Regions from separate parts of the Rhodoferax sp. SPJ21 genome, predicted to be linked through region 1. Evidence: predicted binding sites of a transcription regulator. Region 1 holds the regulator's gene; the other holds the start of a gene.

Region 1 (4,418 bases):
CGCGTCAACCAGGCCAGGTTGTCCACCGCCCAGGCGGCCAACGCACCCGCCAGGCTGTACCCCCCCAGACGCCCGGCCTGCAGCTGCAGCATGCCCAGCCAGGGTCTGCGCGCGCTCGCCAATCGACCTAGCCCCCCGCACGCCGCGCCGCACATGGCGGCACAGTGCGGGCCACCGGCCAGGCCCATGAGCAGCGCGGTCCAGGCCAGGCCGGTTTGCATGGTCAAATAATTCTGGAGAAGCGGGCGCGGTTGCGGTCGGCTTGCAGGTAGCGGTCAAACACCATGGCCACCGCGCGCACCAGGAACCAACCGGTGGCGGTGACGCGGATGCCACTGGCATCCAGCTGCACCAGGCCGGCCTCGACCAAGGGCTGCAGAGCCTCCAGCTCGGCGGCGAAAGTCTGCTTGAAGTCCACCAGGAAAGCCAACTCTATGGATTCGAACTGCACTTCGCCCTGGCACATCAGGCCCATGATGATGGCGCGGCGCACCAGGTCGTCGCGGTTCAACGCCAGGCCACGCACCACCGGCAGCTGGCCCTGGTCGATACGGTCACAGTATTCCTCCAGGGTCTTGGCGTTCTGGCTGTAGGTGGCGCCTATGCGGCCTATGGCGGACACGCCCAGGCCCACTAGATCGCAATCAGGCTGGGTGCTGTAGCCCTGGAAGTTACGGTGCAGCCGGCCCTGCCGCTGGGCAATGGCCAGCGCGTCGTTGGGCAGGGCGAAGTGGTCCATGCCGATGTAGACATAGCCGGCCTCCAGAAAGGCGTCAAAAGCCTGTGACAGCATGGACAGCTTGTCCGCCGCGGCCGGCAGCTCCGCGCCCAGGATGCGGCGCTGGGGCTTGAAGCGCTCGGGCAGGTGGGCATAGGCGTACAGGGCAATGCGGTCAGGCCGCAGCTCTACCACCTGCTCCAGCGTGCGCGCAAACGAGGCAGGCGTCTGCCGGGGCAGACCGTAAATCAGGTCCACATTGATGGACTCAAAGCCCAGCGTGCGGGCCACCTCCACCAACTCGAACACCTGCTGCGCGGGCTGGACGCGGTGCACCGCTTTTTGCACATCGGCATCGAAGTCCTGCACTCCGAAACTGAGCCGGTTGAAGCCCAGGGTGGCCAAAGCTTGCAGGCGTTTGGCATCCACCGTGCGGGGGTCTACCTCGATGGAGTATTCACCGCCAGGTGTCAGCACAAAGTGGCGGCGCAACATGGCCATCAGCTGGGCCAGCTCGTCGTCACTCAAAAATGTGGGGCTGCCGCCGCCCAGGTGCAGCTGGCTGACGTTGCGCCGCTCGCCCAGCTGGGCAGTGTGCAGGGCGGTTTCGCGCTCCAGGTAGCGCAGATAGGAGGCGCCGCGCTCATGGCGCTTGGTGATGATCTTGTTGCAGGCGCAGTAGTAGCACAGCGACTCGCAAAACGGGATGTGCACGTACAGCGACAAGGGCAGGCTCAGCGCGGCTGCCCCCTGGTTGCGCTGCTGCAGGGCGCGGCCATAGTCCTCGCAGGTGAAGGCCTCGACGAACCGGTCAGCGGTGGGATAGGATGTGTAGCGCGGCCCAGGCACGTCAAAACGGCGTAACAATTCGGGCAAAACTCGGGTCATGGCAGGCAGTCAGGTTGCATGACTGGAATGTGCCGCGAAGCCTTGCCCGCTTCTTTGACCTACATCAATCTGGTTTCAGATACTTCTGCACACAATATAAGTTCTTAAAAGCCCCTTCCTTTTTGAATCAGCCCATACTCTGCGCATGAACCCTGTCGCCATCAAAGTTGCCTGCTCGAACTGCAATCTGCGTGAGCTGTGCATGCCCTTAGGCTTAAACAAAGAAGAGCTAGAGCGCATTGACGATCTGGTCGCGGTGCGCCGAAAGGTGCTGCGCGGCACGGCGCTGTTCCACAACGGCGAAACTTTCAAGGCGCTGTACGCCATCCGCACGGGCTTCTTCAAGACCACCGTCACCACCGAAGATGGCCGCGACCAGGTCACCGGCTTTCAAATGGCCGGCGAAATCATCGGCCTGGACGGCATCGTCAACGACCACCACACCTGCGACGCCGTGGCCCTGGAAGATGCCGAAGTGTGCGAGATGCCATTCCACCGCATTGAAGAGCTTTCGCGCGAGGTCAACTCGCTGCAGCGCCATGTGCACAAGATCATGAGCCGCGAGATCGTGCGCGAGCACGGTGTGATGCTGCTGCTGGGCAGCATGCGTGCCGAAGAGCGCCTGGCGGCCTTTTTGCTGAACCTGGTGCAGCGCCTGCATGCACGCGGGTTTTCGCAGTCCGAGCTCATCCTGCGCATGACCCGCGAAGAGATTGGCAGCTACCTGGGCCTGAAGCTGGAAACCGTGAGCCGCACTTTCTCCAAGTTTGTGGACGACCAGATCGTGGAAGTCAAGCAGCGCCACATCCGCATCCTGGACACCGAAGCGCTCAAGCGCATCGTCAATCTTCAGCCCTGTCTGTAGGCACCGTCACCGGCTGGCCCACCAGCAGCGTCAGACACCCCACCAGCACCGCCACCGCCCAAAACGCAAAGAACGCCAGGCTGTACACGCCTTGGCGTGACAAAGGCAGCGGCTGCCCCAGCCACTGCAGGCTGTAGGGATCGACCACCGCAAACACCAGCATCTCCAGCATGCACGCGCCCAAAAAAGCGGGCCACACAACGCTTACTACCCTAAAGATTTGCATGGTGCCCTCCGGCTACTTGGTACGCACCGAGCCGGGTGGCGACGCAGCATGGTTGCGCCCCTGCTCGGCCGGCGCCAGCGGGCCCTGGGCGGCCAGGGTTTTGTTGATCTCCAGCCCCTGACGGTAGTAGTCCTGGGCCAGCACCGGGTCCTGCTGGCGGACGGCGATCCAGCCCGAGACCAGCGCCGCCACCACCACGGCCAGCGGGCCGGAAATCACCAACCAGACATAGCCGTAGCGCCACCATGGCAGCGGCACCGGCGTGGTAGATGTGTGAGAGGGCATGGCAGTCTCCTGGAGTTATTTTCAGCGGGGAACAAAGAACGTGGACTTTTCCGACACCTTGGTGCTTCCATCCGCCGTCTGGATGTCGAAGAACACCGGGTAGGAGCCCGGTTCAACCGAACCGTAGGGGATGTGCAGGCGCACCGCCACCCAGCGCGAAGCCACCGGCTCCACGTCCACCCATTCGTCCGAGGCCAGCACCAGCCCATCCAGCCCATGGGCCGTGAGGCGGTAGCGCTGCGGCACTTCACTGGCGTTCATGACCTGCAGGCGGTACACGTTTTCCAGCTGGCCACCGGACACGATGCGCGACAGCGCCGCGCGGTCACGCACCACATCCACCTTCAGCGGGGTACGCGTCAACAGGCTGCCCAGCAGCGCCAGCGTCAATACCAGCAGCACCGTGCCGTAAACCAGCACCCGGGGCCGCAGCACGCGCCGCAGTATCTGCCGGCCCGACCAGCCCTGGGCCATGCCGTTCTGGGTGGCAAAGCGGATCAGGCCAGGGGCATAGCCCATCTTGTCCATCACGCCGTCGCACACATCCACGCAGGCGGCGCAGCCTATGCATTCGTACTGCAAGCCCTCGCGGATATCGATACCGGTGGGGCAGACCTGCACGCACAGCGTGCAGTCCACGCAAGAACCCAGGCCCAGGGCCGCGGGGTCGGCCTTGCGCGAACGGGAGCCGCGGGGCTCGCCACGGGTGGTGTCGTAGCTGACGATCAGCGTGTCCTTGTCGAACATGGCGCTCTGGAAGCGCGCATAGGGGCACATGTATTTGCAGACCTGCTCGCGCATGAAGCCGGCGTTGCCATACGTAGCAAAGCTGTAAAACAGGCCCCAGAACACCTCCCACGAACCGAAGCTACCGCTCATAGATTCCTGCAGCAGCGCATAAGTGGGTGTGAAATACGAGACAAAGGTAAAACCGGTCCACAGGGACAGCACCAACCAGGCGGCGTGCTTAGCCGATTTGCGGGCCAGCTTGTGGGCCGACATGGGTGCACCGTCCAGCCGCATGCGGGCGGCGCGGTCGCCTTCGATATGGCGCTCTATCCACATGAAGATTTCGCTGTACACCGTCTGCGGGCAGGCAAAGCCGCACCACAGGCGCCCTGCCACGGCGGTGAACAGAAACAGGGACAAGGCTGACACCACCAGCAGGCCGGTCAGGTAGATGAAATCCTGCGGGTACAGCACCAGCGAGAAGATGTAGAAGCGGCGCGCCTCCAGATCAAACAACACCGCCTGGCGCTGGCCCCATTGCAGCCAGGGCAGGCCGTAGAACACCAGCTGCGTCAGCAACACCATGGCCCAGCGCCAGCGCGCAAACAGGCCCTGCACCGAACGTGGGTAGATCTTCTTGCTGGCCGCGTACAGCGACACCATCACCTCATCGGCATCTGGTCCAGGCACAGGCACGATGGGGATGG
Region 2 (4,418 bases), on a different contig from region 1:
CTTGGCCCATGTGGACAAGGGCGACATCATGCTGACTGCGCTGGGCCGCAACTATGTGGAGGCGGACCAGGCCCAAAAGCAGGAAATCTTCGGCCAGCAACTGTTGACCCATGTGCCTCTGGCGGCGCATATCCGGCGCAGCCTGGAAGACGAGCCGTCTGGGAATCTGGCCGAAAAGCGCTTCCTGGATCTGCTGGAGGAGTTCATGGAGGCCGACAAGGCCAAGCGCGTGCTGGAGGTGGCCATTGAGTGGGGGCGCTATGGCGAGGTCTACAGCTACGACTACCACACGGGTCGATTGACGTTGCCAGAGCAGTCCGAGGATTGAGCCCAGGTTGTGCAGGGCTATCCGTCAAGAAAAAAGCGCCCATCGGGGCGCTTTTTTATGGGTGCTTAGAAACGCCAGCCCAGACCGACACCGTACAAAACGGGATCAATTTTGAAGGTGCCCAATTTGGCGCCGCTCGCGCTGACGTCGGTGCGGATGTAGACCTTCTTAACGTCAAAGTTCAAATACAAATTTTTTGACAGTGGAATGTCTACGCCGGCCTGCAGCGCGGGGCCAAAGCTGCTCCGATCTACATCGACGCCGGCAGGCAGATCGACTGCACTGATGCGGGTGTAGTTGAGGCCCGCACCCACATAAGGCTTGAAGCCTGCGGCGTTGAAGTGGTACTGCAGCGTCAAGGTGGGTGGCAGGTGCTTGAAGCTGCCAATCGCGGTGCTGCCGGCACTCAGAGTTTGTTTTTGTGGAACAGTGAGCACCAGCTCGGCGGCGATCTGCGGCGTGAAGAAGTAGCTGATGTCCACTTCGGGCAGCCATTTGTCATTGATGCTCAGTGAGAGCGGTGTGCTGTCACCATTGCTGCTTTGAAGGTACACGGCACGGGCACGTACCAGCCAGGGGCCCTCGGTGGTGGATTGGGCGAAAGCCGAAGCCGAAACCATTGCACACAGGGCGGCAGCAAGCAGGGTCTTATTCATGATTTTCTTTCGATCACGGTAGCGGGGATATTCCCAGCCCTGATTACAAAAGAGTCCGCCGCTGGCCACTTTGCGCCTGGTCAAAGTGGCTTAACGTGGCAATAGGCCCTGCTTGCGCTATATCAAATGTGGGTCTGATCAGGTCACTGCGTGGCGCGGCGTGCTGGTGGAGTTGCCGGCAAAATCGGTCCAGCAATTGCGCGTCAGGTCGTACAGCTTGCAGCTACGGGCAGTCTGAAAGTACCAGCGCCAGGAGAATGCCTGGATGATGATGCGTCCTGGCAGCAACTCTTCCAGCGTTTTCTGGGCTTCTTTCAAGCGGTACAGCGGAATGCTCATATCCACGTGGTGGGCCGTGTGCTCCATGATGTGGTGCATCAGTGCGCCTATATGGAACGAGAAGGTGAGGTGCACCGTGGTCGATACGAAGGGCTGTGCCTTGGCCCAGGTGGCGCGGTCACCATGCCAAGACACCTTGGTATGGGTATGGTGCACATACACCACGAAGCCGATCATGGAGAACCAGAACAGCAGCGGCACGATAAAGCCGGTGGCGATGAGCAGGGCCAGTGATTGCTGCGTCACCAGCGCAGCCGTGGTGATGGCAGCCAGCCACAAAAGTCCGAAGCTGGAAATCAGCACGCAATCCCAGGTGAAGATGGAGCGCTGAGTGCCCATGCTGGACTTGCTGGGAAAGAACATGCGACGCCACCATATCTCCACGATGTAGTAAAGGCCGGGTGCCCAGCCGCTGCGGTAGATGCGCTGCATGAAGCGCTGCAGGGGCGACAAGGCCTGGTATTCCTCGGGTGTCAGTGGTGCCCAGACGAAGTCCACGCCCTTGAGGTTGGTGAAGCCATGGTGCACCACGTTGTGGCCCACATCCCACAAGCTATAGGCCGTCAGCGAAGGCAGGAAGGCGATACGTCCCAGCCATTTGTTCAGGCGGCGGTGGGGCGTCAGGCTCTGGTGGCAGCCATCGTGGCCGATGATGAAAAGTCGCCCAATCACGAAGCCCGCTACCAGACCGCACAGCAGTTTGAGCCAGGGCGATGCCAGCAGCACCGTGGCACTGAGTGCCGCCGCAAGCAAGGCGTAGTCCAGCGCGAGCAGGAACAAGGCCCTCAAGGTGGTGCGCTGGGAGAGTGGAATCAGCCAGGAGCGTATGACTTTGCGGTGTGGCAGTGGTTCACCCGGAGGCAGTGGACTCGGAAGATGGGGTGTACTGTGAATGGAAGAGGTCATAGGGAAAACACGGGTCAGGAATCTGCACGCGGCACACGGTGGTGGCGGCAAACGCAAAAGTTGCGTGCCATGATACTAGCCGCGCGGGATGAATTGCCTCTGACCAGGATCAATACAGTGTGCAATAGAGTTGATGCGCCCATTTTGAGCGAGCCGAAAGGCTCTAGCTTAGCGCCCGCTGAGGGCGGCTCAGGCTGTAACCTTTTGGTAACTTGTTTCATGTAAAAATCGAAACTAAATTACATACCCGGAGACTTATCCCATGCCCCGCCTTGCTACCAAAATCGTTGCCACCTTGGGCCCAGCCTCGAATAGCCCGGAAATCCTGGAGCAACTGATCCGTGCAGGTGTGAATGTTGTACGGCTGAACTTCAGCCATGGCAAGGCACAAGACCATATCGATCGCGCCATGATGGTGCGTGAAGCCGCCAAGCGCGCCGGCGTCGAGGTGGCCATCATGGCCGACCTGCAAGGCCCGAAGATCCGCGTTGCCAAGTTTGCCGAAGGCAAGGTCATGCTGGAGCCTGGCCAGAAATTCGTGTTGGATGCAGCCCGCGCCGAACCCGGTGACATCAATGGCGTTGGCCTGGACTACAAAGAGTTGCCCCGCGAGGTGAAGTCTGGCGATGTGCTGCTGCTGAACGACGGTTTGATCGTCATGACCGTGGAGTTTGTGCGTGGCGAAGCCGTGCACACCGTGGTGAATCTCGGCGGTGAGCTGTCCAACAACAAGGGCATTAACAAAAAGGGTGGTGGCCTGACCGCCCCTGCGCTGACCTCCAAGGACATGGAAGATATCAAGACCGCGATGTCTTTCCAGGCCGACTACGTGGCCGTCAGCTTCCCCAAGAACGCGACCGACATGGAAATGGCGCGCCAGCTGTGCAATGTGGCTGCAGCCGAATACCGCCACAAACCCGGCATGATCGCCAAGATCGAGCGCGCAGAAGCCATTCCGCTGCTGCAATCGATTCTGGACGCCAGCGACGGCATCATGGTGGCGCGCGGCGACTTGGCTGTTGAAGTGGGCAATGCCGCTGTGCCAGCGCTGCAAAAACGCATGATCCGCATGGCGCGTGCCAGCGACAAGGTGGTGATTACCGCCACCCAGATGATGGAAAGCATGATCACCAACCCCGTGCCGACCCGTGCCGAGGTCAGCGACGTGGCCAATGCGGTGCTGGACGGCACCGATGCAGTGATGTTGAGCGCGGAAACCGCGGCCGGCAAGTTCCCGCTGGAAACCGTGCTGGAAATGGCCAATATCTGCCGTGAAGCCGAAAAGGCCGAATACGGTGAGCTGGAAGCCGACTTCAAGGGCAAGACTTTTGAACGCATCGACCAGTCCATTGCCATGGGCGCACTGTTTACCGCCCAGCATCTGGGCGCCAAGGCGATTGTGGCCATGACCGATAGCGGCTCTACCGCCTTGTGGATGAGCCGCCACAGCATCCACGTGCCTATCTATGCCCTGACGCCTCGTCTGGCCACCCAGCGCAAGATGTGCCTGTACCGCAATGTGCTGCCGTTGCTGATGGACGCCAGCAGTGACCGTGACACGGCGTTGGGCCAGGCAGAGCGCCATTTGACGCAGCGCGGCATCGTGCAGCGCGGCGACATTTATGCCATTACCTGCGGTGAACCCATGGGCGCCCCTGGCGGCACCAATATGCTGAAGATCTGCCAGGTCGGCTAAACCTTTTTCGCCCTGCCGCCGGGTTTTCAACCCGGCCCAACGCCCGCTTCCTGCGGGCGTTTGTGTTTCCAGGCCCCAGTCGTTTTAGTTCGGCTGTAAAACTGTTGTTTCAAAATGAAAAAAGCGGGTGTTTGCCAAGGCTGGCCCGTGTTTTGCAAATCGTTTGAAGCAAGGGCACGGCTAAAATTAAGAAAGTTACCAAGCGGTTACGAAGGAATTGCTATCCGTACCAGCCTCGATTGGCCGCCTTGTCCTGATTTTTAACTCTCTGGAAGCACCCTATGGCACTCGTCTCTATGCGTGAATTGTTGGACCATGCCGCCGAAAACGGCTATGGCATCCCGGCTTTCAATGTCAATAATCTGGAGCAGGTCCAGGCCGTGATGTCGGCCGCGGACGAGGTGGGCGCTCCCGTCATACTGCAAGCCAGTGCGGGTGCGCGCAAATATGCTGGCGAGCCCTTCATCAAGCATCTGATCCAGGCGGCACTGGA

The links. Region 1 encodes FNR, which switches genes on or off when oxygen is low (the NO sensors DNR and NnrR bind a similar motif). Its sites were predicted from a motif close to TTGATNNNNATCAA; they were not measured.
Region 2: a site for FNR is predicted at 2,329-2,342, ahead of AC4BBN_RS10445 (fatty acid desaturase). Genes of this name have one in related genera too.

Annotation. Positions count from the first base shown of each region.
Region 1 is NZ_JBYZMO010000001.1:1,594,155-1,598,572, forward strand. It holds gene AC4BBN_RS07300 (sulfite exporter TauE/SafE family protein) at 1-221, opposite strand, end outside; gene hemN (oxygen-independent coproporphyrinogen III oxidase) at 224-1,606, opposite strand; gene fnr (fumarate/nitrate reduction transcriptional regulator Fnr) at 1,752-2,471, shown strand; gene AC4BBN_RS07315 (hypothetical protein) at 2,449-2,697, opposite strand; gene AC4BBN_RS07320 (FixH family protein) at 2,710-2,982, opposite strand; gene ccoG (cytochrome c oxidase accessory protein CcoG) at 3,004-4,374, opposite strand.
Region 2 is NZ_JBYZMO010000002.1:563,370-567,787, reverse strand. It holds gene AC4BBN_RS10455 (ABC transporter ATP-binding protein) at 1-328, shown strand, start outside; gene AC4BBN_RS10450 (OmpW/AlkL family protein) at 394-984, opposite strand; gene AC4BBN_RS10445 (fatty acid desaturase) at 1,123-2,229, opposite strand; gene pyk (pyruvate kinase) at 2,492-3,925, shown strand; gene fba (class II fructose-bisphosphate aldolase) at 4,207-4,418, shown strand, end outside.